2 regions of the Lysinibacillus sp. fls2-241-R2A-57 genome follow, and region 2 is predicted to be linked to the other one. Evidence: riboswitches for the same ligand, from Rfam matches in the RefSeq annotation. Region 2 holds a riboswitch; the other holds the start of a gene.
What was found. A riboswitch is a leader RNA that binds a small molecule or an ion and turns the genes downstream of it on or off. The one in region 2 is predicted to bind cobalamin.
Positions count from the first base shown of each region.

Region 1: another riboswitch for cobalamin. It lies ahead of QRN68_RS26545 (ABC transporter substrate-binding protein); the one in region 2 lies ahead of QRN68_RS21455 (ribonucleotide reductase N-terminal alpha domain-containing protein).

Region 1 covers NZ_JARVRU010000226.1:386-10,888, forward strand. Annotated here, with positions in the region: gene QRN68_RS26500 (DUF4181 domain-containing protein) at 1-73, opposite strand, end outside; gene QRN68_RS26505 (amidase family protein) at 984-2,450, shown strand; gene QRN68_RS26510 (hypothetical protein) at 2,668-3,108, opposite strand; gene QRN68_RS26515 (hypothetical protein) at 3,319-3,444, opposite strand; gene QRN68_RS26520 (hypothetical protein) at 3,568-4,038, opposite strand; gene QRN68_RS26525 (hypothetical protein) at 4,159-4,311, shown strand; gene QRN68_RS26530 (hypothetical protein) at 4,311-4,490, shown strand; gene QRN68_RS26535 (NUDIX hydrolase) at 4,586-5,035, opposite strand; gene QRN68_RS26540 (elongation factor G) at 6,204-8,144, opposite strand; cobalamin riboswitch at 8,336-8,522, shown strand; gene QRN68_RS26545 (ABC transporter substrate-binding protein) at 8,702-9,703, shown strand; gene QRN68_RS26550 (precorrin-3B methylase) at 9,761-10,420, shown strand.
Region 2 covers NZ_JARVRU010000158.1:1,850-22,659, reverse strand. Annotated here, with positions in the region: gene QRN68_RS21465 (ribonucleotide-diphosphate reductase subunit beta) at 1-621, opposite strand, end outside; partial or broken gene QRN68_RS21460 (ribonucleoside-diphosphate reductase subunit alpha) at 635-1,546, opposite strand; partial or broken gene QRN68_RS21455 (ribonucleotide reductase N-terminal alpha domain-containing protein) at 1,885-3,186, opposite strand; cobalamin riboswitch at 3,349-3,535, opposite strand; gene QRN68_RS21450 (hypothetical protein) at 3,646-4,329, opposite strand; gene QRN68_RS21445 (ECF transporter S component) at 4,326-4,820, opposite strand; gene QRN68_RS21440 (bifunctional adenosylcobinamide kinase/adenosylcobinamide-phosphate guanylyltransferase) at 4,935-5,327, opposite strand; gene QRN68_RS21435 (histidine phosphatase family protein) at 5,276-5,875, opposite strand; gene cobS (adenosylcobinamide-GDP ribazoletransferase) at 5,848-6,624, opposite strand; gene QRN68_RS21425 (bifunctional adenosylcobinamide kinase/adenosylcobinamide-phosphate guanylyltransferase) at 6,665-7,240, opposite strand; gene QRN68_RS21420 (histidine phosphatase family protein) at 7,253-7,861, opposite strand; gene QRN68_RS21415 (pyridoxal phosphate-dependent aminotransferase) at 7,873-8,952, opposite strand; gene cbiB (adenosylcobinamide-phosphate synthase CbiB) at 8,939-9,895, opposite strand; gene QRN68_RS21405 (adenosylcobinamide amidohydrolase) at 9,892-10,575, opposite strand; gene QRN68_RS21400 (hypothetical protein) at 10,784-10,966, opposite strand; gene QRN68_RS21395 (aspartate kinase) at 11,061-12,419, opposite strand; gene QRN68_RS21390 (TetR-like C-terminal domain-containing protein) at 13,117-13,350, shown strand; gene QRN68_RS21385 (DNA alkylation repair protein) at 13,455-14,282, opposite strand; gene QRN68_RS21380 (hypothetical protein) at 14,506-14,859, shown strand; gene QRN68_RS21375 (TRM11 family SAM-dependent methyltransferase) at 15,063-16,016, shown strand; gene QRN68_RS21370 (hypothetical protein) at 16,210-16,359, shown strand; gene QRN68_RS21365 (LCP family protein) at 16,570-17,580, opposite strand; gene QRN68_RS21360 (sigma-70 family RNA polymerase sigma factor) at 17,570-18,097, opposite strand; gene QRN68_RS21355 (hypothetical protein) at 18,976-19,956, shown strand; gene QRN68_RS21350 (hypothetical protein) at 20,052-20,261, opposite strand; gene QRN68_RS21345 (thioredoxin family protein) at 20,591-20,810, opposite strand, start outside.

The DNA of each region.
Region 1 (10,503 bases), on a different contig from region 2:
ACCATTTCTTTCTCTCAACACCTAGCAACTTTCTAATTACAAATTCAAAAATACTAATTATTAAAAGTTGCACAACTAGAAAAAGTACTAAAGTTCCTAGTTCGATATTAATATTATTCAATTTCAGTCACCTCTCAAACCTTCTCTATTAATGGGGAATATTCCCCTAAAAATAGGTTATGTCTAAGCTAGTTACAATGACATGTGTAACTTGAATTCAGATGTATATGCCTTAGATTAATGTGTTATTGCTAGGATAATAGCTCCAGATTATTTATGCATTCTTCTTGCTTGACTGACTTTTTGAAAATATTTAATATATAAAGTCACGCGATATATGCACATTAAGACACTCCAAAAGCATCTTTTATGATCCACATCCCGTCTTTTTCTAAAAACTAACTGAAAATTTTATCTGTAAAGAAAGTGTAGCACAGTAGATAATGATTTGGTAGTTAATTGGATAATCTGAAACAAATTGAAATGACCGATTTATGCAAAAATATTAGGTGGAATCTCCAAAGAAAGGATTCGAAACATACAAGGTGTTTAGGAGTATTTATAGAATAGAATAAACATAGGATTAAAGAAAATTGAGCCGAAAAGTATTTAAGGGAGGGGGTGTAAATATTAACATTTATCGTATTATTTAGTCCTTTATATGCAATATTTATTTGGCAATTCTTCAAACCAGAGAAAGCAATTTTAAACGGACAAGTAACGCTATTTCGATATTTTAAAAATAAGGATGCAATTGAAGGGCAGAAACGCAAAAATTTTAAAGGAGATGTTACCGAGAAAGAAATTGCACAAGTAAAAACTAGTTCTATTATTGGTATTGTTGGTTTAATCATATTTTTAATTTTTATAAGCCAAATATGAATTTTTTTTGGTTAATGTAATTATTTGGAACATTATTATATGTTTTTTAATCTGTTATTTTTGTTATAATATTTTTAAAATGGTAATGTGAGGAATTTTCAATGGGGATAAATTTTAATAGCTTTTTCAGAGAAGAATTGTCAGTACAAGATATTCAAGTAGCTATGGAACAGGGAGAAATAACATCTAAAGAATTAACGATGTATTATTTGCACAGAATCGCTAAATATGATCAAGATGGACGAAAAATTAATTCTATGCTTGAAATTAATCCTGAAGCGATATTTATTGCTGAAGCGTTAGATGAAGAAAGAGTAACTAAAGGTGCAAGAGGGCCTTTACACGGAATTCCGGTTGTTTTAAAAGACAATATTGAAACGAAAGATTTTATGCATACTAGTGCAGGTGCTATGGCATTAGAAAATTATCTAGCGAAGCAGGATGCGTTTTTAGTAAAAAAGCTACGCGAAGCAGGGGCAGTTATTTTAGGGAAAACAAATATGACTGAATTCGCAAACGCAATGTCGAGTACGATGTGGGCGGGGTATAGTTCTCGTGGTGGGCAAACACTAAATCCTTATGGTGATCCAGATCTTTTTGTGGGTGGATCTAGTTCTGGATCCGCAGTCGCAGTAGCATCGAATTTTTCTGTTTTATCAATTGGAACGGAGACAGACGCATCGATTCTAAGTCCTGCTACTCTAAATTCAGTAGTCGGCATAAAACCGACTGTTGGACTAATTAGCCGACGAGGCATTATTCCATTTACATATTCTCAAGACACAGCTGGACCATTTGCAAGAACAGTGACAGATGCAGCTATTTTATTGGGCGTATTAACAGGAGTAGATCAAGATGACGTTGCTACATATAAAAGTGAAAGAAAAATACACCAAGATTATACAAAATTTTTAGATGCTACAGGTTTGAATGGTGCTAGAATTGGTGTGTATAATTACGCCTTAAAAGAGTACTATGAGTCAGAGGAGTATGATGAAACACTTTTTAATAATGCAATTCAGGTTTTAAGAGAGCAAGGAGCCATTATTATTGAAGATATCGAAATCCCTTCTTTTCATAGAGATTGGAAATGGGGTGTGGGGCGATATGAATTAAAACATAGTTTAGATAATTTCCTTATAAATCTACCATCTCATTTGCCTGTACATTCTATCTCTGAGCTAATTCAATTCAACGAACGTTCCAAAGAAAAGTGTTTGAAATATGGCCAAGATAAATTGGAATTGAGAGAGAGTTTATCAAATACTTTAAGAAATCCTGAATATTTACATGCAAAAATAGAAGATTTGTATTTTGCTCAAGATCAAGGAATTGATTTTACATTAAAAAAATATGAATTAGATGCGATTATCTTTCCATCATATATAGGTTCAACAATTAGTGCAAAAGCTGGTTATCCCTCTATTGCCGTTCCAGCAGGGTATATGGATAATGGCAGACCGTTTGGCATAACTTTCGCAGGAACTGCATTTAGTGAGGATGTTCTAATAAAACTCGCATTTGCATTTGAACAAGCAACTAACTTCCGAAAAGCGCCGAGGTTGTAATATATTCCTTAGTAGGTTATAAAACTAGAAAAACGAGCTTGAAATTTCCAAACGAACACGTCTTTTTAGGAAGTAGTATTCACTGATATGCAAAGCGATTGTGGGGGAAAAACAAAAGGACTTGTGCACATGAGTTAAATCATACGCACAAGTCCTATTTTGATGGATATGTTGTTCATTCCTGTTTCGGGAGTTGAAAGATACAAAATTGCACCTTTTATTGCACTTGTTGAATCGCTTCATCAGATTTTTTTATCAAATCACCTATTTTTGCAAATATATAAACGAATCCATAGGTAATAGTGAAGTAGATGAATTTATTAGCAATATCACTAAATTGTACAAGTAAAAAATTAGATACCATTAAATCCATATAAAAGAGAAACAAGGTAAATTGAATAATTTGAATCAAAAAATAGATTCCCTTATTTTTCATACCTATATGGAGGGCAAATGATTCTAATACAATGCTTATTGGTATTAAAAGAATAAAACCAATGATGATTCCAATTGATAAAAAAATCGAGCTATATATGCTTGTGAATTTAAAATCTAGAACAAGACTAGCTACATATTGAACGCCCATTAGTAAACTAATAATAATGGCTAACACAGCAACCAAAAAAACAGGAATTAAAAAATAGTCTCTTGTTTTCATAATTTTTAGTCAAACCTTTCTTAGCATTATTTCACGATTGAATTGAAATACTGAAAACTGCGTACGTTTACTTACTTCTCGTAGCAATTAACATTCTAAGTTTGCGTAAGCCTAAACCAAGGAAGTTCCTATGCAAAAAACATATAAATCAATACACCTTTAAGGTTCATAATTACTCCGCGTTATTCCCTTTACTTAACACACTGTAAATTATATCCACAAAGGAATCATAACATAGCAGAGCATTAGTTGGTAGTTTAATGGTAAATTCGCATCTGCAATTGTTGCAAGTGACAGTAGCACCTGTGCGCGTTTAGAATGAAGTAGGGGATTCATTTACACAAGGTTTTCTAATTATTTGCTACAGGAGCGGTTAATATAAAAATAGGACTTGTGTGTAATTTTATGCACAAGCCCTATGGTTGTTGTGTGATGGGTTATTGTTGAAAGGTAGTTTCATTATTGGTGCCATTCATATTTATATAACTGATGTAATTCGGATTTATATAATAAAATAATGAAATCATTTCCATTATGGTGTTCACCATAGTAATAATAGTCCCCAACTTCTGCTTCAACATCATATTGATTAAAAATATCAACAATTTCTTTAGAATTTTGACGAATATCAATTGTTTTTTTTATGAATTGCGCTATTTTATTATTTGCATCAGATATTTCATTGGAAGTAAGTTTTATTAAGCCTGTATTACTAAAATCAATCGGTTTTGAATAATCGAATAATGCAAACCATTCCCCATCACCTTGAAAACTAGCGTCTGTTGTTAGTAAATTTTTTTTCTCATCTGCTTTAGGTAAATAAATGTCCCAATTACTTTCGAGTACTTCATATTCATTTGGGAGTAGGCTATTAATTAGTAAAGTACACCCTGAAAACAATAATCCAATTGCTACAAAAAACGTAACCATTTTTTCACAAAATCACCTCGATTTAAAGACGAATGCCTTTTTACATGGTTGCATGCTGTAACTAATGGTAGGCCAATTCCTTTCCTGGTGGCTTATGGAGCTGAATACGAGCGCAAGAAAATGCTACAACTTCTTGCGGTTGCCAAAGCACAGGGGAAACATTTAGGCAGAACGCAATTAAACCTTAACTCGTTGACAAAGCAACAACGAGAAGACTTAAAGCTAACTATCATTGCCTGGAAATCGAAAGAATTGTCAGGAGTGTATAATTAATGGGGATCTTAGGACTGAAAAAGAGTTTTTGCTACAAGATTATCAAAGAATGCAAGGAAACAATTCAAAGAGAAACGATTGATTCATGGGGCTTTGCTGTATGTTTACTAAGAATCATTCACACAAGCTATCTAATTTCATTGCTAGAGCCATTTATGAAGCTATGGGAGCTTTTATGAATGCATAACGAAAAGGCTCTGTGTGTAATTTTACGCACAAGCCTCTTAATTGCTGTGTGAAGCGGGGTAAGGAGTGATTGATTATAGCCCCATATCTAATTAGTTGAAATATAACCAACCTTTTCTAGTAATTTCAATGTCGTATAATTTAAATTTGGGAGTTTGTCCAAAGGGAAATATTCTAAATTTTTACTTTCCTCATTTTGTGTAATAATGCCTTTTACAGCAATTGCTTTAAAAATTGCCGTAGCATTATAAATTTCATCCCCATGTGGAAATTTATAATATAACTCTCTCCCTGAAGCTAAGCCAAGCAATTTCAATTCTTGGGCGATTAAGCCTGTTTCCTCATACAACTCTTTTTGAGCAGTTTCTTCAAAACTATCTCCAATTTCCATTCCACCACCTGGAAGCCCCCAATCATTTGTATCTGAACGTAATTGCAAAAGTATTTCATTCTTTTCGTTCAAAACAATGATTGCGGAACCTGGTGCAATAATAGGACTTGTTCCAACATATTGTCGTAAAGATTTTATATAATTCATTGTTTCCTCCAATTGTTCTTTTCTTAACAAAGTGAAAAATTCTATCTGTAAAGAATCATAACATATCAAAATTTTTGTTGGTAGATAAATGGTAAATGTGTATTGAAGAAGATTAATCTTTACAGCTGGCGAGACGATGAGATCTAAATAGTTTCAACTTTGAGATAGCCTACATAAGTAACTATTGCGATCTCCTAGAGCCTCTTACAAAGCCTGTGAGGATTGAGAATGATTTAGAAGAAGGTAGTCTATGATTGCTATGTGTGGAACTAAGGGAGCGTATTGTGTGAAAGTGTTAAAGCATAACAAAAGGACTTGCATATATGAGATTCAATCATACATACAAGTCCTATACTTATTGAATTAAAGCTCCCCGTTTGTTAAAAACTTTTGAAATTATGACTATAAAAGTCACTGGAATAATCCAATTACCCACACAATTAGGTAAATTGGCATTGCAACTATTAACATACCAGCAATTAAGTACCCCAGGCATTTTAATACAACCTTTATAACATCGTATACTGCACCGGCCAAGTCATCAATAAACTTTGCGATATGAATCCACCCCTTTACTATCTCTTTTTAAGTGACTACTTTAAAGATATTTTCGTACGTTATAAATAGCATGAAGCCTATAAAACAACTGAGAAGATTTAGGATAAAGTCATGTAACATTGATATGTATATAATAAAAATTCATTTCCAATAAATTTTAAACATCCTTGAAAATTCCTGTCCTTCACTTATTTTACTGAAAATGTTTCGTTAAAAATTGTAACATAGCAGAATAATTGATGATAGAGGAAAAGTAGATGTGTAGATTTAAAGAAGCGCTTAGAGGGAGCTTAGAGACTGTGATCATTGATAGGGGAGTAGAGGAATCACTGACACAGGATGTACCCACGCGTACCAGGAGAATATCCGCGAAATCAGGGCGAATACCCGCGAAGCCAAAGCAAATACCCGCGCGTACTAGGGAAATACCCGCGGAACCAGAGCGAATACCCGCGCGTACCAGAGAAATACCCGCGAAATCAGAGCGAATACCCGCGCGTACCAGGGAAATACCCGCGGAACCAAAGCAAATAACCACACGCTAACATAAAATCCTCGCTAAAAAACAGGACAATGATCTAACAATCACGTCCTGTTTTTTTAATGTGAATTATTTAATGCAATGCATCGCTGCCTCAGCTTCTTCCCATGGAACTGAGTAGCCCTTGCCTTTTGCACAAAAAATACTGGAGGATGTATATTCAGGATCAGCATTTTTATCGTAGCCGATTTGCGTGATAACCTCTTCCGTATTATGGCACGTATCATAACCATCAAATTGCAGGGAGAGTACGCCCTTTCCGTTGGTGTAGGCGGCAAAGGTTGTGCTATAGCTCATAAATGTTGCGACAGGGGCACGGCCAGTTAAAATGGCATCATTTTCGGTTAGGATAGGTGCGGCAAATGTACCTGAAGCTTGCTGAATATCGGTCATCATGCGGCCGATAAAATCACTAGGGGCTTTGAGCTTAAAGCGGTAATAGGGCTCTAGTAATATATTTTCTGCTTGCTCAAGACCTTGCCGTAATGCACGGAATGTTGCCTCGCGGAAATCGCCACCTTCAGTATGTTTAATATGTGCACGTCCTGTTAAAAGCGTGAAGCGAATATCTGTCACGGGAAAACCTGTTAACAGCCCATGATGATCGCGCTCGAATAAATGCTTTTCAATGAGTCGTTGGTGCCCAACCGATAAATCGTCCGCATGGCATGCATTGACAAATGTATTGCCAGTACCACGTGTATTTGGCTCCATCAATAAATGTACTTCCGCATAATGCTTTAATGGTTCAAAATGACCGTAGCCTGTTACAGTTGTCGCAATTGATTCCATATATAAAATCTGTGGTTCGCCAAATGAAACGTTTAGTGAGAAGCGGTTGTTGAGTACTTCGACAAGAACCTCGAGCTGGATGACACCCATAATATGTACATGAATTTCTTGGAATTTTTCATGCCATAGTACACGTAATGATGGTTCCTCTGCTTCAAGCATGCGAAAAATTTTTAAAACTTCTTTAATATGCTGATCGCCTTCATATTGTACTTTTGCCTGCAACGTTGGTACTAACTCGTAGGGCTGCGGGTTGCTTGAACGACCAATGATATCGCCGATGTTTGCTTGACTAATCCCTTTGACTGCAAAAATATCCCCAGCTTTAACTTCCTGCACAGTTTCATAACGGCTGCCATTATATAGTCGAATCTCCGTCACTTTTTCTGTCATATCTCCAAACGAAAATTCATCCCGCACGTGCAACGTTCCTTGTAATGCCTTTAAAAATGTTAAGCGTTGATGTCCATCATGACGAATTTTAAAGACTTCACCTTGAAACGCTGCATTATCGTTAAAATGTGTCTCTGTAAGTAGGGGGAGCTGTGCTAGTAATTCCTGTATCCCAGTATCTTTTAAAGCAGAGCCAGTAAAACATAAAAAGGCCTTTTCTTGTTTAATCATCGCCTGCAAATGAGTCAGGGAGCTAAAGCTATCCAAAGTTTCATTAAGAAAAGCATCGAGAAGCTGTTCATCACGTTCAGCAAGCCACTCCATAATGTGATTGGAAACATAATCAGAACGGAGCGGTTCGTCCATTAATAAAACATCCTCAGAGCAATCCTTTTGAAGCTGTGTCATAACGGCTTCTACATTTGCACCTTGACGATCTATTTTGTTGATAAAGAAGAAGGTTGGGACGTGATATTGGCGTAAAAGTTGCCACACTGTTTCGGTATGACCCTGCACTCCTTCGACGGCACTTATAACAATGATGGCATAATCCATAACACGAATAGCACGTTCCATTTCTGGTGAAAAATCGACGTGCCCAGGTGTATCAATTAACGTATATGTATCATTTCCAATCGTCATACGACCTTGCTCTGCAAAAATTGTAATACCTCGCTGACGCTCTAGCTCATGATTATCTAGAAATGTATCCTGGTGATCCACTCGTCCGCGGGCTTGAATACTTTTTGTATGAAATAGTAACTGCTCAGAAAATGTAGTTTTTCCTGCATCAACGTGAGCGAGTACACCAATTGTTACATGCATAAAAAAATCCTCGTTTCTATTTTTCATCTTTCACCATTGTAACAGAATTACTAGAAAAAGATTTCGTGTAAAATAGTTAGTATTTATGTCGAAATAGTGCTAATATATTCATGATTATGATTTTATGGATTTTTTGTGAGATTGCGACCAAAAATTTCTTTTGCTAGTTTATCAATATCATTGACAACAAAAAAATATAACGACTTATTGGTGCAAATGACTTTTATTATTTGCTTAAAAGGGAAATCGGTGCGAATCCGATGCTGTCCCGCAACTGTAAATGGGGAGTCTATACGAGATACCACTGTAGCCATGCTATGGGAAGGTGTATAGATGATGAACCTAAGCCAGGATACCTGCCAATGTGTATTTTTTACTTAAACCACGAGGATGGGGATAGTGAATAGGTTGAAGAACCTTTCTTTCACTATGCTAACCTCTTGGAAACAAGGGGATTTTTTTATGCCCTTTTTAACTTAAATCAGCGAGTGTCATTCAGGTAGCAAAGGAGTCAAAAGATTTCTTTCTATATAGTTAACAGCAAAGGAGAAGAGGACATGAAGAAATGGAAAAGCTTGTGGCTTGTCTTTGCGATTGCGTTAATCGCTATACTTGGCGCGTGTAATACAAAGGACAAACCAGAATCAGCAGCACAAGGTGAGAAGGTAGAGCCTTCCCAAGCTGAAACGACAGAAATTACGATTGAAAATAATGGAACAACACAAATATATAAGGAAGCACCAAAAAAAGCGATTAGCTTAAATCAGCATGTAACAGAAATTATGTTAGCGTTAGGCTTAGAAGATTCAATGGTAGGGACAGCGTACTTAGATGACAAAATTTATGAGCCCCTACAAGCTGCATACGATAAAGTGCCGGTGTTAGCTAAACAGTATCCTTCAAAGGAACAGGTTATTGATGCAGAAGCAGACTTTATATACGGAGGTTGGAAAAGCGCCTTTGGGGAGAAAGGTGTTGGTACACAGGAAGAGCTTGAGGCATTAGGGATACACACTTATTTACATACAGCCTCAAATATGACGAAACCAACTTTAAAAGATATTTTCACAGATATACGAAATATCGCAAAAATTTTTCGTGTCGAGGATCGCGGAGAAGCTTTAATTGAACAAATGACGAAGGATGTAGACGCAGTTCGTGCGAAATTACCACAAGATAAGAAAGGTCTACGCGTTTTAGTTTATGACAGTGGTGATAAAGATGTCTTAACCACTGGACAAAACTTTATGAATGAGCTTGTGACGATTGCTGGCGGTAAAAATATTTTTGGTGATGTGGAATCAGGATGGACTACGGTATCAAAAGAAGATGCAGTAGAGCGTAATCCAGAAGTCGTTGTTGTCGTTGATTACGGAGAAAAAACGGCGGAAGAAAAAATAAAATTCTTAAAACATGATCCAGCGTTGAAAGAAATGGAAGCAGTTAAAAATGAACGTTTTGTAATCTTACCACTTTCTGCTGCGTCAGAAGGGGTTCGTGCTGCAGAAGCTATTCAAATATTAGCTAAGGGCTTCTATCCTGAGAGCTTTGAAAACTAGAAAAAAATTTGGGGTTAGCAAAACGCTAGCCCCTTTTTTTATAAGGAGCGTTAAACAATGAATGCATTCCATACGAATATACCGGACAAAACCTTTGAAAAGTTAAATAACAATGGCGATTTTACTCGTCTTGCAGTAAGCCCCGGTATTATAAATAAGCATTATACTCCTGCACAATTCCAAACAATTGCAAAGGTTGTAGGGAAGACTGGTGCTATCAAATACTCTGCCTCGTATAGCATATTACTATCAATTCCAACAGAAGATGTAGAAGATACGATTGAGGAACTAGAAGACGCTGGCCTGTATGTGGCAAAGCAAGGACCGATTGTGGCGATGAAGGCCTGTGATTTTTGCGATGGAGATAAGATGGAGGCGGCACCGATTACTGAACAGCTATATCATTCATTAGAAGGAATATCTGTACCTACAAGATTACGTATAAACGTAAATGGCTGTGCCTCGGCCTGCTATAATGCGGTGTATGATGATATTGGGCTCGTCTATCAAAAAGATAGCTTTGATGTCTATTTAGGGGCAGTACCAATGGGTGTAAATGCTCAAGCGGGTACTCTGTTTGCGAAAAGGGTAGGAGTTGAGCATATTGAAGGTTTTTTAAAGCAAATTATTAGCCTCTATAAGGAACATGCTCGCCCGAATGAACCCTTTTATAAATTTTACCGCAGAACAAATTCGGCTGATTATTGGGAAATGTAAAAAAGGTGATGAGAAAACACGCTGCATTTAAACATCCTTTTGTATGACTATCACCAAAAATTGTAGATGACATTTGTTAAGAA
Region 2 (20,810 bases):
TGCCACCATTTTTTGATTGCGTGCTAGATGATAGAAGAAGGCAAAGCCAGAATAGAAGAATAAGCCTTCTAAAATCACATCATAAATAATCGCCTCTAGCATATTGTCAACAGTTGACTCCTCTGAAAATGCACGGTAGCCCTTAATAATAAAATCATTACGTCGCTCTAACACTGGCTCCGTACGCCAAAAGTCAAACGTACGATCTTGTTCATCTTTGTTCACAATACTTGATAGCACATAGGAATACGAGTGATTATGAATAACCTCTTGCTGCGCTAAAATGATCATTAGTGCATTTAAGCTTGAATCTGTTAAATAATCTGCTACTTTCCCCGCAAAATCAGTTTGCACACTGTCTAATAGCGCCAGTAAACCGATAATCTTTAAGAAGGATTCCTGCTCAACTGCTGATAGCTCAGGAAACTGCTTCACATCATTGCTCATATTAATTTCAAATGGAGTCCAGAAGTTACCTAGCATTTTTTTATACTTTGGATAAGCCCAGCTAAAACGCACATCATCCCAGTTTAAAATGTTAGAAGAGCGTCCGTTCACAATGCCTGTTGAACGGTTAGGTGCTTCTTTATCCATAATTTGTCGTTTAGTAATTGTTGTCATTATTTACTTCCCCCTAGCTAGCGCAAGACTCACATTCTAGCAATTCTACAGATGTCGAGCGCACATAATACGTCGTTTTTACACCGCTCGCCCAAGCATTCATATGCAGTGCCAGTAAATCCTTCGCCTTAATCGTATTTTGAACATATAAATTAAGCGAAATACCCTGATCGATATGACGTGCTCGTGCAGCATTTTGCTTGATTGTCCAATTTTGATCGATGAAATAAGCAGATTTATAATACCAAGTCGTCACTGGTGATAAATCTGGTACAGTTACTGGTATTTTGTAATCCTTCTTCTCCTCTGAATAACTCTTTTGGAAAATAGGATCAATCGTTGCCGTACTGCCTGCTAAAATGGATGTCGATGAGTTAGGTGCAACTGCCATCACATAGCCGTTGCGCATACCTTTTTCAGCAACTGCCGCACGTAATGCATTCCATTTATCACTGTCATAGCCACGTTTGTCAAAATAAGCACCAGTATGCCAATCTGAGCCCTCAAATAATGGATAGGCTCCTTTTTCACTTGCCAAATCGTTGGAAGCACGAATCGTTAAATACGCAATTTCCTCATATAGCTTGTCCGCGAATTCTACAGCATCCTCAGACTCCCATTGAATTTCTTTTAAAGCTAATAAATGATGCCAGCCAAATGTTCCAAGTCCAATACCACGATAGCGCAAATTCGTACGCTCTGCCTGTTTTACTGGAATTGTATTTAGAGCAATAACATTATCTAGCATACGTACTTGAATTGGAATCAAGCGCTCTAAAACACCAGCCGGTACAGCTCTACCTAAATTAATGGATGATAAATTGCATACTACGAAGTCTCCAGGCTTGCGACGTGTAACGATGACATCATCTTCTAAAGTAATAGACTCAAATTCAGTTGGTGACATGTTTTGGAAAATTTCTGTCCTTTTCTTCAACTAGGTTCGCTAGACCTAATCCGTTCTCTTATGAACTGCTGTATATCACTATACAGAGGAGACTATATCATCATCCTCAGCTCTACCTGAAGGATGCTCCGCTTTTCCCTTTATGAATTATCCCTATAACGGGCCTCGCTTGAGGGGTACTCTACTCGCTTCTTCACTCATGTTTTTCAATGAGTTATGCTTTCGATAGTCGTTAGGCTTTTACTTTTGATTAACTAATTTAATCAAAAGATTTAGCACGGTAGGTTATCACATTGTGACTTTCCCCGTTTAACGGAGTTTTCGACAACCATTTCTGATTGAAGGTGCTACTATTAACACAAATTACTTGAGTAAACCATTCCTTCATGTTTATTCGGATTCATGCGGTTTACTTCATCACGATAGAACATAAACGGCACGCCTGTTTCAAGCTGTGAGCGCATAATACGCTTCATAATATCGATCGCCGGTACGACTTCACGGCTTAATAAAGGATTGGCGATACATTCTGCATATTTTGTACGGAAGGAACCGTCACCTTTTTTCTCATCATAGAAATCCTCTAGTGAGTAGCCCATAACCTCTCGTACTTCATGTGGGTCAAATAAATGCCATTCCCCGCGCTCTTCAACTGTCTCCATAAATAAATCCGGTAAGCATAGCCCTGTGAAAATATCATGGGCACGTAAACGCTCATCCCCATTGTTTAAACGTAAATCTAAAAACGTAAAGACGTCCTTATGCCAAACATCTAAATAAACAGCAATAGCTCCTTGGCGTTGACCAAGCTGATCGACTGAAACTGCCGTATTATTAAGCTGTTTAATCCAAGGTAATACGCCACTTGATGCCCCTTTAAAACCTTTAATAGATGAGCCTCGGCTACGAATTTTGCCCATATAAACGCCAATGCCACCACCGTATTTCGATAAGGTTGCAACATCTGTATTTGTGTCGTAAATGCTTTGTAAACTATCATCTACTGTATCGATAAAGCAGCTAGATAACTGTCCATGTGTTTTCCCTGCATTCGATAATGTCGGAGTGGCTACTGTCATATATAAATTGCTCATTGCCCAGTAAGACTCTCGCACCTTTTGTAAACGATTTTCTGTTTCATCCTGCATCAATGTCATCGCAATGACCATCCAACGTTCCTGAGGTAGCTCCACTGGTGTTTTCGTATAATCACGGACAACATAGCGGTCCATCAATGTTTTTAAGCCAATATATGTAAACAACTCATCTCGACTTTGTTCTAAATAAGAAGCAAGTTCCTGAAGCTCTTGCTCACTATATTTTGTTGTTAAACTTTCATGATACAAACCAGCCTCTGTATAGCGTGCTAATTGTGCTGGGAATACCTGATAAACATCTTTCACTGAAACGCCGCGACGCATTGCAAATTGGTCATATAATTTTTCTAAATAAATTTGCGCTGCAACAAATGTCCAATATGGCTCCTCTTCATCAATTAGGCTAAGCGTTTGTAAAATCATCGCATCTGCCCATGCCTCAAATGTGGCATTGTCATTTTTTCGTAGCCATCGATCCGATAACCTTACAAAACTTTCAAGTTCATCCTCCGTGTAACTATTCTTTAACTTAGCAATTTGCTGTTCGATTTGAATTGTCATATACACATACTCTCCCTTTCTTTCTACAACAACACAAAAAGCGATCATGCACCCTCTATCGGTTGCGTGATCGCTGTAAAATCGGAAATGGAAATGAAGGACATGCACACAAAGAAGTGAACAAATCTCTCGCCTCCACTTCTCAATCCCCGAAGAATGTGTTGTTGTCTCGAACAAATTGGCAGGTCTCCTGGCTCATGCTTCCTCCAAATGATCGCCTTCCCATTTTTAACAGTGGCCTCATCATCATTTGTCAGCACTTACAGTTGCGGGGACAGCTTCGGCTTAAGATGCTCTTTTTCCGAATTCCCTTTTAAACCATATTGGTACCTCTTGTCCAAAATACTATATATTGTGTTTTAACTCCTAAACAAATCTAACATATTGTGTTTGTTGTTGCAATAGGCGTTTTGCCCCTTGAATTTTTTTAAGTGCTACTTTTTCTCGAAGCAAGCCCTATTACAATGCAGTTTTACGTAGTTTTTCAAAATTTCTAGGAAAAATATTTTGTGCCAGTTGCTCTTTTTCTGGATGTACTCCTAGTAAAATGACTGCACATGGGCCAGCCGTTTTCTCAACATCTAGCGAACTTTTGACCTGTTGATTGCCAAAAAGGCGGGTAAATTCTGCTTGCAGACCTTTTGATCCTACTGGCCAAACTTGCTGCACGATGTCCTCTTTCCATGCCTGAAAAACAGGCTGTAGCTGTGCGACATCCTCAGGCTGCGCAAGGACTTCATTGCCTACAAGTGGCAGTCCATATGTATACCAAATAAGTTGTTCATGCTTAGTTAGTGTACGTTTCTGCTGTTCTCCAAGCATCGTTATAGACAAACCTGATTGTACAGTTGGCATATTGGACTCAGTGCTACCGTCTATTTGCGGACAAATAAGACCAGCTTCATCAAAAACTTGCTGAATGCCTGCTACATACCGAGACCATGCCGCATCCCCTGAAAAATTAGCGAGTAGGACATGTGTTGGTAAAGCATTTGCGGCAAGCTGCTCTAAAAAAGTAACACGTGCTGTCAAGTATGCCGTTAGTTGATCTGAGGCTGACACAACATCTTGTGGTTTTTCACCAATTGCTGCGGCATTATCTGTCGTAGCAATGAGCTCCCCTATTTTTATGGCATTTCTCAATGTAATCGCCCTGCCTTACGCACAAATACTTTAGATAAAATTGGCATTGCAACTGCAACGATGATTAAATTAATCAATGTTGCCAGCGGAAGACTCGTAAGAGATGCCCAATAAAATGCCGGACTAATGATAAAGTAAAACGGTAATGGTGCCACAACGCCATTTAAAATAAGTGCCACAGGCCATTTCCAGAAATGCATTCCTTTATTATGCATAATCCCGAAGATCCATACAACGATAAACATTTCTACTGCGATAATAATATGGAGTGGTCCTAGTGGGAAGCCAGAAGTTAAGGCTGTAATAAAATGCCCAATTACCCCCGCAACCCCAGCCAATACTGGAGATAAAAATACAACACTCAAAAATGCCGGAGCAGAGTCCAGCGCAGCAGTTGCAATAAATGTTGGAATTTTAATCACTGCACCAACTGCACAAATTGCCGCTACCATGGCAACGAGTGTCAATTTCATTAACCTTTGTCGATCCATTCCATTTCCTCTTTTCTTTTTATCTTTGACGCTTCACTATAACGTGGAGTTGATTTCCATCCGACCCTGGGCGTCCACTCCTCGTATTAAAAATTCTTCAAGACAAATATCACGTCATTTAATTTGTTCCCCGATACCGTACCAAATGCGTACGACATGTTCCGCTTCAGCAAATAACGCCTGGTACAAGCGCCCACATGTATCGCGTAATAATCGTGCCTGTTTTTCCATCGGCACAACCCCACGTCCCATATCGGTCACAATTATATACAGTGCACAATTTTCGTCAAGAGTCTTTAGTCTTGTCAAAATGGTTTTGACAAGGGCCTCATCATCCTCTAGATCTTGTGTCACGAGCCACTTTTCTAAGTTTTTAATAACAAGTATATCACTGGCAGGAATGTCATCAGGTACATAGCCATCTACTAGCTCAACTTTTTGATCTGCAAGCAAATTCATGACATAGTCGGTTTTTCCACTATAAGCTCCTCCGATAAAGACATGCATCTTGCTCCCTCCTCCCAAGCCTTTCTTGAAAACGTTAAAGTGAACATTTTATCATGCGGCGTATGATACGTCCAAAATGGTTGCTCAGTTGGTGCAAATGCAACAAGCAGTGCTCGAATGACTCCACCATGAACGACGAGATGATAAACATCTTCATCTTTGGATAACGCTGTAAACCCTTCCATAACACGCGCACAAAAGGCATCAAAGCCTTCCCCTTTTGGAGGCGGTGATTGTACCGGGTCATCTAACCATGCACAATAACGATGATCAGATTTTAACTCCTCATATGTTTGCCCTTCAAATTCACCGAAGTTCGACTCTCGGAATCTCTTATCTGCCATGTAAGTTGCGTTCGTAAAATAATGGGCAGCTGTTTCTCTACAGCGCCGTAAATCGCTACCATACACCTTTGTGACATCTTTATCTACAATAGTCAGCGAAGATACATCTGCTAATGATGAATCTGTCCAGCCGATATAACGCTTTTCCAGATTTTCCTTTGTTGGTGCATGTCTCATTAAGCGCACAATAACAACGTCACCCACAGCACAACCTCCATTCCTTCAATTGAAGCACCGAGTAAATCCCCTGAAACACCACCAAAGTTGCGCACTGTAAATTGTCGAAAGACTAAAAAGGCAATCGCTAATACAGCAATCAACACGAACGGAACAATGGAGAAGCCTATGACAAACAATAAGCTAGTATACGCCACAACTAGTGTGATAAGCATAAAGCATATAAGCAAACTCGGTTTAATATGTGTTTTAAAAAAATAAGCAAGCCCTTTTTCTTTTGAACACTTTAGCGACATAAAATAAAAGCTCATGCCCACACGCGTTAATAAAGGAATAAAAATCAACATCCAAAGAGCTAACTTATGCTGCACGAATAGTTCATGCAATACGACGAATTTACTAAGCACTAAAAATAGCACCGAAAGCACACCAAATGCACCGACACGTGGATCATCTAAAATTTCAAGCCGCTTCTCCCGGTCCCGATACGAAAAATAAGCATCCCCCATATCGATAAATCCGTCTAAATGTAAACCACCAGTAAATAAAGCGAATAGTCCGACAACCAAAAAGGAAAGCAAAACCTCACTGCTCATCGTCCATTCTGTTAAACCATATATCACCGCTGCCACTACGGTGCCCATAAGAGCCCCTAACCACGGCAAAAAGGCGAACATCCCCGTAATGGTTGCTTTGGATAAAGGAATTTCCTTATGTACCGGCAAAACTGTAAAAAATTGAAATGCAAGTTGTAGGCTATGCCAGAAATTTTTCATCGTCTTGCCTTCCTTCTTTCTATTTTCAATGTGCGTTGCATTATTTCCATTTCTTTACGATACTATAATTTATTTCATACGCCTCATCTGCTATAGAAACGAACCATTGATGTAAATTCCCGAGCTTTTGTCGGTATAATTCAACTTCCTCGCTTGTATATGGAGGCTCATCAAACAATTCATTCGAGACGACAAAAAACGTCACCCTCTTCTCAAGTAACGTCTTTACTGCTTTTTTTAAGACACGGAGCTTCTCCTCTAAACAGCCTGGTTGATCTACACATGGCGTACCCGTGTCAAAACCGTCATAAAAAGCATTTGTCAGCCATGTCGTGACACAGTCCCATAACACGACATCGCCATCGGTCAGGCTTATCAATGTATCAGCGATTTCATAAGGTGCTTCTATCGTAAGCCATTCAATATTTTGTGCTTGTCTATCTGCCTGATGACGCAATATTCGCTTCTCCATCTCACGGTCCATCGCTACGCCAGAAGCAATATAAATAAGTCTTTGTGCTTGCATGAACTTTGTTTGATAGTGAGTAACAGCCGCTTTTTCAGCAAAGTGGGATTTACCACTGCGTACTCCCCCTGTAATGAAAATCAGTGGCAATAGTTACGCCTCCTATTTTAAATGTTGAATGTTACCAATATCTTTAACGAGCCATTGTTGCTCTGATCGTTCAATAATCGTTACACTTGTACCATGAATGAATGGCTCTGCCCAAAGCTGATTAATACTTCTGCCTAAAATAGCGTTAACCGTGCATTTAATCGTTACAGCATGGGAAACAATTAACACATTGTCCTCAGGGAATTTTTCTGCAATTTTTTTTAACGTAAACATTGCTCGTTCAGTTACCGCACCGAAGCTTTCGGTATGAGTTGCTGTGAATTGCGCAGGATAATCGGTATATAATTCATAGTCTAAGCGATTTGTCCTAACGATGTCCTCGACCGTTTTACCTTGCCAATCTCCTAAAAAAATCTCGCGTAATTCATCCGCATAGTAAATGGGAATCTGTCGATCACCTACAAGAATATCCAGCGTTTCCTTAGCACGACCACTCGTACTGCTAAATGCTGCTGCAAATGAAAATTCACCTAAATGCTCGTGCAGTTTTTCTGCATGTAAAACACCATTTTCAGACAATGGCGAATCTAACCACCCTTGTAGTCGATGCTCTTTATTCCACATCGTTTCACCGTGTCTCACTAAATAAAAAGTTGTCACCTTTCTCACTCCTAATTCGCATTAAACCATGCCTGTAAACAGTTTTTTAAATAAGTCATGGCCACAATATCTTTAATCCCGATACGGAACCATTCACCATGTAAGCCCATAAAGTTTTTTGTATGGCGCAGCACGACGCCCTTTGATAAACAATATGTAAAAAATGTATCTGCTTGCTGATTTTTAGGCAGCGCAAAACATACATAATTCGTGACACTATTCGTCACCTGGCAACCATTTTCTTGTAAATAGCTTTGTAGCAATTCCCGCTGTGTTGTTGCATAGGCAATCGCCTGTTGACAATAATTTTGTTCATCTAAACAGCCTGCCCCTATAACGAGTGCAAAGGCATTCAAATTCCAATGCGGTAAAATAGACTTTAACTCAGCAACAACGATAGGACTTGCCACTAAATAGCCAAGGCGTAACCCTGGAATTGCATACATTTTTGTCATCGAACGAACGACAATCATATGAGGATTTTCGACCACATATTGAATCAATGAATAGGCTTCATCGACCCAGTCAATAAAAGCCTCATCAATGACAAGCTCGCAATTGACTTTTGCACCGTGCGTCATTAATTGTAGGAGCTCCTCTTTATTAGGAAGCACCCCCGTCGGATTATTCGGTGTGCAAATATATAAAGCATCTGCGTTCGCCATCTCTCTTTGTAAACGCTCCATCGGCAATGTGTAGTGAACAATATCCTCTACAATAATCGGCACAATTTCAGCGCCTGCTGCTCGTAATGTTCGTTCATATTCTGAAAAAGAAGGATGTACGATAATTACACGTTTATTTGCATAACGTCTAGCTAAAACACTAAAAAGCTCTGATGCACCATTGCCTAGTAGTATTGAATCTTTCTGTACATGATGAAAAGCGGTCACCTTTGATAAAAATGGCTCACCATCCGGATCTGGATAGCGTTGAATAAGCGGAAAAAATGTCCGCCAACGTGCCTCAACGAATTGAGGTGGTCCAGCCGAATTGACATTTTCACTAAAATCATACACCTCTTCGGGCATGTTAAGCCCTAGTTGATGATAGACATTTTGCGGATTTGCTCCGTGATTAGGTAATTGCAAAAATTAACACCTCCACTGCTAACATAACAAGAGTAAAGAGCAAAGTAGCAATACGCATATGAATAACAGACTTTGCAATATGCTCTTTTGTTAATGGAACTAATTTTTCGCCCATTATTGCACGATAAGAAACGACACCTTGATATGTATTTTTCCCACCTAGCTGTACCCCAAGTTGCACAGCTGTGGCTGCCTCTAAGTAACCACTATTCGGGCTTGGGTGCTTTTTCGCATCCTGTGCCCAACGTTTTAAACGGTTACCAAGTGATCTATTTGTTTCATTTTTAGTCCCTAGTACCATCAGTAAGCCTGTTAACCGGCTTGGAATAAAATTCAATACATCATCTAGCTTTGCAGAAAACATACCAAAATCTTTATATTTTTCGTTTTTATAGCCAACCATAGAGTCTAACGTATTGACAGCCTTATAGCCCCATAACCCTATTGCGCCAAATAAAAAGGCATAAAATAATGGAGCTGTTACACCGTCACTCGTATTTTCTGAGACCGTTTCTACAACACCACGAACAATCTCATCTTCGTCAAGCTTCTCCGTATCACGCCCAACAACCCAAGAAAGCTTCACACGAGCCTCAGCAAAATCCCCTTTGACTAGCGGCTCATAGACAGCCATCGCGGCCTCCTTCAAGCTACGCTGTGCTAGTCCTATACCAATTAGTAGCCCCTCCATCAATATGCCAAATAATGGGCTAACCTGATAACTTAGTAGCATAATGGCTGTCACAACAAACATCGTTGTACCAACTACAGCGAGCGCCATAATCATGCCGCGGAGTTTTCTCATTCTTCCTTTATTCCACAATTCAGTTTGAGATTGAATGAGCTTTCCAATCCAGCGAACCGGATGAGGCATTTTAGGAGGATCACCCACTACTAAATCAAAAGTAAGCCCGATGATACAGGCAATCATCAGTGCCATCATAAAGGATTCTCCTCTTTATCTTTTTTATATTTTTGCACAGCTTCTCGCATCGTTTCGTAAACACCATGGCCAATAACTTTCCCAAGCATCGTAATCGGCCCTGCATATTGATGGTAGTCGCCTTCCTCCGTCGAAGCAATCAACAAACTATCCGTTGAAGTACCTGTAGCTTGTGTGCCTGTTGTTGGATCTGTAATGCCCTCATCAAAGAGTGCCTTAACCTTTGCCTCTGTCGTAGAGATCATCGCTTGAAATAAAGCTTCATCCGACAATCTCCCATTTATAAGAACCCACGTATTGATGGTACCTGCATGATATTGCTCCTTGCGATGAAAAGCACGCGTTATATCTACGGCATTGCCAAGTCCAGCTGTAATCATAATGACAAGATGAATGCCTTCATATGTAAACTCACGGATTGTTGCATACCTGGCATAGACAGCCGTCATCATCGCAACTGTCTTATCAACGGGAAAGCCCTCTGACTGTAAAAATAGTTGTAATTCTAACTGCGGTTTTCGTTCATCATACGTATAGGGCACCGAACGATTCATCATATGTGTATAATAGCCAAAGCCCGGATTATGTACGGCTGAAGATACGACCTTCATCGGTGAATCTGTTCGGACGGCAACATAATGGTCAGAAATATGAATATCGCCCTTGCGAAGTACTGACATGATCTCGCCTCCTATTCAGAAAATAAAAAAACAAATTCTTACAAAGAAGAATTTGTACTGTTGATTTTTAACTTAATCATCTTTCCCCAATTTAAAACTTTTGAATTTTCGCACAGCATCGCAACTTCATAATACTCAAATTATTTATTTTTTTTGAAATTGTATCATAAATTCGCGTTTTAAAACAGTTCAATTTCGAGATATTCCGTTATTGCTTTTGTTTTAAGTGTTTAAAACGAACAATGGATCCCGCAATGATAAATACCCAGCCAATCCCGATATAGACAAACTTCATTGTTTTAGTCGAGGCAGGTAAAATATCCATGATCGTTAAACAAACAAATAGTATGCCAATCATTGATAGAAACATACCAATCGATAATTTTTTCAAAAGTAAAACCTCCAATCTATGTACGCCCTCGATTTTACCGTATTCCCGTGAAAAAGAAAACACTAATCCCGTTCAAGGATTAGTGTTTATTTACTTAAACTCTCACATGCGCAAAAAATTCTTCATAAAGCGCCTGTAAAATTTGATTTTCGAATTCTTGTAGCACACCGAATACTAAACTAACTTCAGATGAACCTTGATTAATCATCTCTATATTTGCACCTGTTTTTGAAATAGCAGTTGCAGCACGTGCCGCAAGACCTGTGTTATTGCGCATACCTTCCCCTACGATAACAATCATAGAGAAACCATGACGCATTTGCACGTCATCAGCATACAATTCATGTTTCACACGATAAAGAATACGCGCTTCATTTTCTGGTGTAATTTGATTTGAGCGCATAATAACAGAAATATCGTCTAAACCAGACGGCGTATGTTCATACGAAATATTTTCATCTTCTAAAATTTGTAGAAGCTTACGTCCAAAGCCTACTTCACGATTCATCAAATACTTTGACACATATAAAGTTGAAAAGCCACTGTCTGCCGAGATACCTGTAACTGGACGACCTGTAGCAGAGCGTCTTGGTACGATACGAGTACCTGGGGCTGATGGATTATTTGTATTTTTTATGTTAACGGGCACCCCAATCTTGTAGACAGGCATTAACGCTTCATCATGGAACACTGAAAAGCCTGCATAGGATAATTCGCGCATTTCGCGATACGTAATTTCTTTAATTTCCACTGGATCATTCACGACTTTCGGATTCGCAGAAAACACACAATCCACATCCGTAAAGTTTTCATAAAGCTCTGCTTCAACAGCTGCTGCTAAAATAGAGCCTGTAATATCAGAGCCACCGCGGTCAAACGTTCGCAATATGCCCGCTTTAGTGTAACCGAAGAAACCTGGGAACACAATAATTTCTTTTGTATTTTTTAGAGGTGCTAAATTAGCATAAGCCTCTGGTAATGCATACGTGCGTTCAGGTAAATCATTGACCACTAAACCATCTTTTGGACTTACGTAACGAGCCGGCATACCGATAGAATTGAAATACGCTGCGATAAGCTTCGCGTTATTATCTTCCCCTGCTGCTTTCATGCTATCGATAAATAATTCCTCATTCGATTTATCGCCTTGCACACGTTCACGCAAATCTTCAGCTATCACGCCACAAATTGTATGATCTAACTGCAAACCATCTGCAATCGCCTTAAAACGATTCACAACTGTTTGCACTTTCTCTTCCACATCTTCATTTTTTAATGCTGCCATTGCTAAATTTATTAATAAATCAGTTACCTTTATATCATCACCGGAGCGTTTCCCTGGCGCTGAAACGGCTACGATTTTACGTGCCGGATTAGATTTTACAATGTTTGCTACTTTTTGAATTTGTTCTGCACTTGCTACAGATGTTCCACCAAATTTACATACGATCATATCTATCAAATCCTAACTTTTTAAATTAATTGTATTTCTCCACAAAACAATTGAATGTACACAGTGTACAAATTATCGCTCTCTACGTCAATACAATTTAAAAAATTCACGCAATTTACCGATAGAATATGGACAATTTCCGCACTGTTTGATTTATTATACGGATTTCGTATGAAATAGTTAAGGTTTTTACAAATTTTTTTTGTAGAATTCACATAATCGTACAAATCTTAGTCTGAACTAGCTTAAATCATCTAAAATACAGGATTTAAGTGATTGATTAAAACAATATAACATGCCAAATCGATCCAACTTAACCATGTCATTTTGACAATTTTTTTGCAGCCATCTTTCCCTTATATATTGTTTCCATTTTGGATGAAATAGAAGTACTTTTCTTCTATATTATTTAATGAAAACGCTTCATCATTATCATATGCAGAAAAAATTGTGATGTTTGTGCTATTCGCAATCGATGAAAGTCGCTCACACTTCAAGTTAATTCACCTTTTTGCGTTGGTATTTGTTTCTTTTCGCGGATATCTCTGCTGCGCGCGGATATCCGTTCTCATCCTACACGTTTTCTTAACAAGATAGAATTTGATATTTTTAATGATGAAGATGAGCCTCACGGATACATTCATGAATTTATTCAAACAAATTTCTAGAAAAAAATATTCCCTATTTCTCTTCAAGCATGAAAGAGATCCTCATCGATATTGTTTCAAACGGGATTAATTGCACGCAATCAGATGATAAAAAGCGGACAGTTCCACTTGAAATGGCTATCAGAATTTTTGCCACAGCTTTTCTTGAGATGCTTGTTTGGTGGTTAGAAAACGATATGCCATATCCACCTAAATTTATGGCTACGCAACTAATGAGCATTTCAGTGAAGGGTCCTTATGTAGACAACCCTTTTGGAAGTTAAAGCTTAAGAAAATTAAAAACACCCTTCTGTAAAAAATGTCCATTACAACATGTCCATTTTCCAAAAGGATGTTTTTTATTATAAATGACACACAAACCAAAACGTTATTTCCCTTTTACTATCGTTCTTTGAGCCTTTTTAATGATTCTCTCAGTAGCCTTAGTTGGAGATTCTTTTTGCCATTCATCACAAAGGTTTTTTACCCACTCTGGTTGAGTTTTGCTAGCATCATTTAACCAGTTACCGACAGAATCTTGAACATACTTTGACGAATCTGATTTTAGTAAATGTAGAATAGGAAGTACGATTTGCGGTTCTTCCTTTAATCTTTCAATATGCTTTGTCCATACTCCGCGAGGACGGATTGATTCTAAACTGAACCTACGAATGTTTTCATCTTCACTTTTCGCCCACTCTGCTAACAGGTCTACGCTATTCTCAATATTTGCTGAAAGGTCTTCCCTAATTGACATCCAAGCAATTTCTCGGACACCAAAATGATGATCTGCTGCGAAAGGTCGGATATACAACAATTTCTCCTCTAAAGAATAATCGTTGTTTTTATTCATAAATGCTGCCCAACATCGGACACTATCAGATACATGTTCGGAGCAAACTTTGATTACATCCTCTTTTTTAGTAGCACTTTCATCTATCATGACTGTATCTAATAAACTCCCTATTAAACGTATAGCCTTCATTCCCGTTTCGACTTTTTGCTTCTCTATCTCAGTTAGTACAAATTCTAATTTTTCTTCTAGCCCTATTGTTGGTAGAACATTTTTGACTAAAGAAATATGGTTAACAGCTTGCCATTCCATTAAATTAACACTCTCTATTTCCCCTTGATTCAACAACATTAAAACATCATTTGGGATATCGCTAGCCTTTCTAGCTCCCTTTCTATTTAAAATATCTTCTTTTACAACCATTTCATAACCCCCTGAAATTTTATTAGATGTCTCTTTCTATATTATTTTTTCTTACAAATTATTTCCACTATTAAAAGTGCAGCACCTGAGATAAATTTCTTCAGATGTGTCTATTAACGATTTTATCTATTATCGTCCTTTCAGAAATATCTCTTTAAATTGAAACTAAATGCTTATAGCAAAAATTTCTAATTTTTTTAGAATAAATACGAGGGGTGATACTTTGTCAAACTTCATAAGCAAATACGGAAAATATGTAGTGCTACTCATTTTTATATTTGTATTAATTTATTTTGGAATCCCAGATTTCGTGAAGCCTGTGTTTGTTTATGAGTATCTTGTATTTTTCGGAATAGCTTATTTATTTGCTATTCTTCAAGATTTTTTTAATCCAAGTGCAAAAACAGATATATTACTACGTGTAGCCATCATCATTAGTTCGCTCGTCATGCTGATTACATCCATCTACTATAAAGCCACGTTCTCGGTTGTATTTTCTGTAATAATGTTCGTTGCGATAAGTTTCTCATTATATTTAGCAATCAAGCATAACAAAACTAACAAGCAACTGGATTAACCCTTTTGCTTGTTTGGCTTGATGATTGGGGAGCGATCTTTTGGCATTAACCTCATCACTACTTGAATACGATCTAATTTCGATATTGATATCGAGTGGCTTGATAGAGACACCTATGATACGATTACAAAATAAACAACTTCATTTGTTTTTTTAACTTTAGTGAAATCAAGTGAACAACAACTTAAAAGGATGATAATCAATTGAGTAACGAACAAAATAACAGTAAATTTATATACACATATGTACATCATGTTGACGAATATGATTTGTGCAGAATGGAGATGCGTTCATTTTTTAATCTTGATTCCCAATCAAACTATATAATAAGCCCTTTTAAAATTGATCCAAGCCGTAGTCCTTTTATACAAGACAGACTTGAAGTGCTATATGAAGAAAATAACATAGAAAACATCAAGACATTGGTGAAGGATTTAACAGTAAAGGAAACAACTTTTAAAGTAGTTTGTTTAAATAGTATGGATATAGGTGAAGAGAAGAAAATTCATCTGCCAGAGCGTCGATTGTTAGAACGCGAGGTAGGATTGTGCATCGATGGCGAACCAGAACTAAATGAGCCTGAAGTTGTATTTGGTCTTATTTTAATAGATGGAAAATGGTATTTTGGAAAGCATATGAAGAGTGAATCCATTTGGCATAATCATTTACACAAGCCACACAGTTATTCAACGGCACTAAGTACTAGAGTCGCTCGTACTGTTGCAAATATCGCAGTTCCTCAACCTCAAAATATTCGTGCGATTGATCCTTGCTGTGGTATAGGGACAGTAGTAATTGAAGCCCTTTCCATGGGGATTAATATTGAAGGGCGAGATATGAATTACAATGTTTGTCAAGGTTCCAGAAAAAACATCTCATATTTTGGGTTAACAGGCACCATTACATTAGGTCCAATCTCCGAGGTTAAAGAACATTATGATGTCGCAATAATTGATTTACCATATAACTTATTTACGCATACATCAACCGAAGATCAATTTAATATTCTACAACATGCTCGACGCATTGCCGATAAAGTAGTTGTCGTTACAATTGAAACAATTGATGACTTGATAGTAGATGCAGGTTTTGTTATAGCAGATCGATGCATTGCTAAAAAACAATCATTTTTACGTCAAATTTTATTATGTGAATAAAAACACGAACTTTCTATCTTTGAAGAAAGTAAATCCAATGCAAGTACTGAAATTATCAGTGTGTGGAAATATAGCAACCATCTTAGCAATAATCCATGCCTTTTGTTCATCACATATACTTCATTAATTAATTGTAAGTAATGCGGATAAAAAATCATCTTTCACTCACACTAATGGTGGAGGTGAGATGATAATGGGTAATAATAAACATAAAAATAATAAAACTCAAGACAACAAAAAACAGCAAAATCAAAATCAAAATGCTAACAGAGAGCGTGAAAACAGAGAAGAGTTCGCTGAGGAAGTAATCTTCAGTCGTAATCAAAATGAAAATAAACGTTAGTCGTGATATCTAAATTAATTTTGAACTCCCCCCCAATATTCACTTTAGAAAAAGGTGTGTATTGGGGCTTTTCTTATTATGAAACCATCGACCACGATCCATCTCTTTCAATTTCTTAAAGTACAAAAAACCCGGGTGTGTTAATCTACATTTCATTAACACACCTTTATCTTCTCTTAGTATAAAATTACATACAATTCCAATTTATATTTAATTAAATGTAGTTAACTCTTCTGAAATAGAATTTAAAAAGTCTTTCTCAAACACAATATAGTATTGACCATCTATCGTTTCCGATTTCATTCCCTCACTTAAAGATAACGATTTTACAGAATCAATTTCTATTTTATTCTCTAACAAATGATCAATTGATGTATTGGCTTCTATTTTAGTAGTAAGTTCTTTTAATTGTGTTTGTGGGATTTCGTTTTTTGTTTTATTAATAACAGCATGAATGAGATTTAATAGGTTTTCTTCATCGAATTCGTATCTTTTCCCCTCTGTAGCAGCCATCATTAATGCCACAATCTCTTCGCCATTCAAATGATTCGTCCCCTTTTTGAATTCAAATGCCACTCTAGAAATAGCTCTTACTCGAATATCTTCTGGCAAGTTGTAATCTATACCATTCACTGAATCAATCAGCGTTGAAAAGGTTTCTAAATCCATAACTGCATAATAATCAATTGTTAAATCAAATAACTTAGAAACTGTTGTTCTTACACTTTCAGCTCCACCCGAACCGTCAGCATAAGCATATGACAATTTATCGTATGAAGTAATTCCAGTACTCTTATCCAATATCGGAACATAAGTATCACGAGGGATAGACAGAACTTTCACCATCTTTTTATCTTTACTATAAGTAATTAAAAGGTTAATAGGTATTCTATTATTCTCATCTTTCACCGTAAATAGAGTGGTAAAAATCTCGTCTTCTTGTAATACTGTACCGCTTGTATCACTTCTGTTATATTCTTTATTAACGTTTCCAGGAAGAATCGATGGAATAAACAAAAATATACACAAGCCTACCACTAATAAAGAAACTGTAAGTGGAGCGAATTTTTTAAAAGAAGAAACAAGAGATTTTTTCTGCGTATTATTATTCTTCTCTAGTTTATGAATTTGTTCAAATACTTCATTACGGTATTCTTTCGTAAATCTTAGTTCTTGATCAGACGTATTAGAAAATTTATCTCTTAATCGCTTATCTTCCATTAAGTTCTTCCTCCTTAATCATCGGCTCTAATCTTTGTTTTGCTCTTCTTAATCTAGTTTTCACTGTATTAACTGGAATATCCAAAACTTCGGCAATTTCCTCTGTCTTTAATGAATCATAGTAGTATAGATAAACCACTTCCCGATACACTTTCGGAAGAGAAAAGATCGTATCTTTTATTTCAGCTTTATTGTATTTATCGATAACTGTTTTTTCTGTTGATGGTAATATTGACTTTGCTGTTTCATTAATAAAACTTTTTACCTGTACCATTTTGTAATTCCAACTTTTTAAATAATCTTTACATTCGTTAATTGTTATACGATAGAGCCAAGTTTTAATTTGTGCGTCAAATCGAAACGAATCAAGGTTCTTGTAGCATTTGATAAACGTATTTTGAACAACATCCTTAGCAATCTCTGTATCTTTCACATAAGAAAATGCCAATCGTACCAACTCATTACCATATTCAATCATTATTTTTTCTAATATGAAATCTTTTTCTTCTCTATCCAATCTACTACCCTCCCTTTCAACCTACTTCAAATTCTGCTATTAGACGATTACCAAATCATAATAGGTTCAATTTCCAAAAAATATTTATTTTAACAAAGATTCTCCACTAATTGGCGTAAAAAAACATCCATACAATTATAACTAAAATACAAAACCTGTATCTTAGATTACAAAGTAATCATAGATACAGGCTTATTGTTTATAATTATTCCTTATTCCTCTTAACTGCGCCGTTAGCCACCCATGAAGTGCAAAAATTAGCACTTCATCACAGAAAATGAAAGACTGCTGCGTTAGTTTTTAAGTAAAATATGCAGTTGTTCAATAAGTAAATGCATTAATTAAACGGCGATCATTTTCGCTAAAAATATGTAGCTTTGTAAAAAAGTTTGATAAAAATCACCTCTTTAGTTATTTTTTGAGGTGATTTTTTAATGTATATTTGAAATTTAACAGGTGCATGCTGCTTGTTTTTAAGTGGTCAGGTAGGTCCTGCCAATTTCCAACTTGGTTTAAAAAATATCTTAGAGATAAGATCAATCTTTGAACCTATTAAAAGGCGTACGGTCTTGAAGCCACCGAAATCAAGACTGTTCTCAATGACACGATTTGGCCTTTACAGAATTAATAAAACTTGCGTCGAGCAAATTATTAGGATCTTCCCAATAGCTTGAACACTTATGTGGAAAATCCCTGGAATGCGCTCCCACCTGCATTCATATATTACACCATTTTTTATTTCTATCCATTATATTATGTGCGGCATTTTCGCCAAATCAATACATTTCATCATATCATTAAATCTAATTTTAAAGAAATCTACAACATTGTTACTATTAATAAAAAATGTTATATTATATTGTTATAGGAGGAATTATATGCCAAAATTTTTTTTTACAAGTAAAGGGAATAGTGGGGTGATATACGATAGCAAGGATTTTAATGGGATTGGCTGTGTATTAGGTGTTTTTGCTATTTTAACAGTCGCTTTGGGAATATTAGGTGCAATTGTAGATACTGTAGCATACTTTATGATTAATTCGTATGAAACTATCGGAGAAACGCTCAGACCAGCATATGAATTTATCATTATGAAAATATTAGTTTTACCTTCTACTTTTGATATCTTTTTTAATATTCTTTCTGAAAATCATTTCATTAAAGCGCTTATTTTTAGTGGGTTAATTCTAATTTACACATTTTCACTTCACCTTGTATGGAATAAAAGCAAACTTTTAAACTTTTACTGTATTGCTAATATACTTATCCTTGCTATAAGGATCGTTTTTTCATTATTATTTGCTTTAATTGCTTTTGCAGCAGATGAGAATGAACAAATACATACTAATTCTTTCATACAAACTGATTTCAAGTTAAATATACTTGAGAATGAAAATAACCTGAGTTATAACACTCATATATATACGGATGAAGAAGTTAAAAAAGGAAATGCCTTTCCAGACGCAAATTCTGAAGAACAATATAAAGAGGTATTTTGGGTAGCTTTTGGTGAAAATGAAGAACAGATTGGTGTTCATTCTAAATTCTATACTAATTTTGAAATTGGTGGAGTATCTTTTAATTCTCCAGAAAAAATGGATCGATACCAAACGACTTTATCTTACTCACCTCCAATGGATGGTTATGAATACACAAACCAAACATTATTTACTATTAGTTTTGTTGGAGATGGTGAAATATTAAAAACTTATACACTCTCAGAAGATAACAATGTAATTGAAGTTGATATCCCAGTTGATGTAAAAAGGACATTCGGAGTAATTATCGAAGGTGACGTAACTGATTACTCAATCGTCACACTACTAGGATCAAAATTTATAAATGAGTTGAATAAATAACTTATATAAAAAATAAAAATCACCTCTTCACTATAAAGAAAATAGGTAAGAGGTGATTTTAATTAAGACGCCAACTTCTTTTTTGAGCACTTCATTTAGCGTGACTCTTTTGGTGGTTGGCAGACGTCACATTTACGTTGATGTTTATTTTTAAATTTTGTAAATGTTTTTTCAAAGTTGCTACCACATGCACATTTTAATAATAACTTTTGAGAAAAACCGTGATATTCAGTCGTTAGCAACTTACTTTCCGAATTATTCTCAACAAATTCTTTAATTTTATCAATCGTCCATTTTTTATTCAATCTCTTACACCTCCATATTTTATCACTATGCGGAGGCTTTCTTGGCATCCGTTCAGTTATAAGGAAAAGTCTTAATTACCCTAAGTTCCTCATTATAACATGAGCTCGTATATAATTACACAGATTGAAAATATCGTATTTGACTAATATCCTTTTACAAACATTGATGTATCAACGGATTCTACCACTTTATGATGAAGGAAAAATATTCCCCTCATTTTATTAATTACAAATGCCATCTTCCTCAAATTCGAAAAGTCTGAAGTAAGAACTATTCTGCCGTTCCTCCACCAATAATTGTACAATCAAGTTTCCTCCCGTTTGGCGAATCAAACTCCAATCATTTTCTTCAGTTTTTCAAAAGGCACATATCCCATAATTGGTTCACGTATTTTTTTTTGAATAATCAATCTAGAGTGAGGAATTCCCATTACCTTATATTCCGCTGCAATATCTGGGCTTTTTTCAACATTCACCTTTATAATTTTCACCTTACTACTGAATTCTTCATTGAGTTGATTAAGAACCCCTGCAAACATTTTACACGGG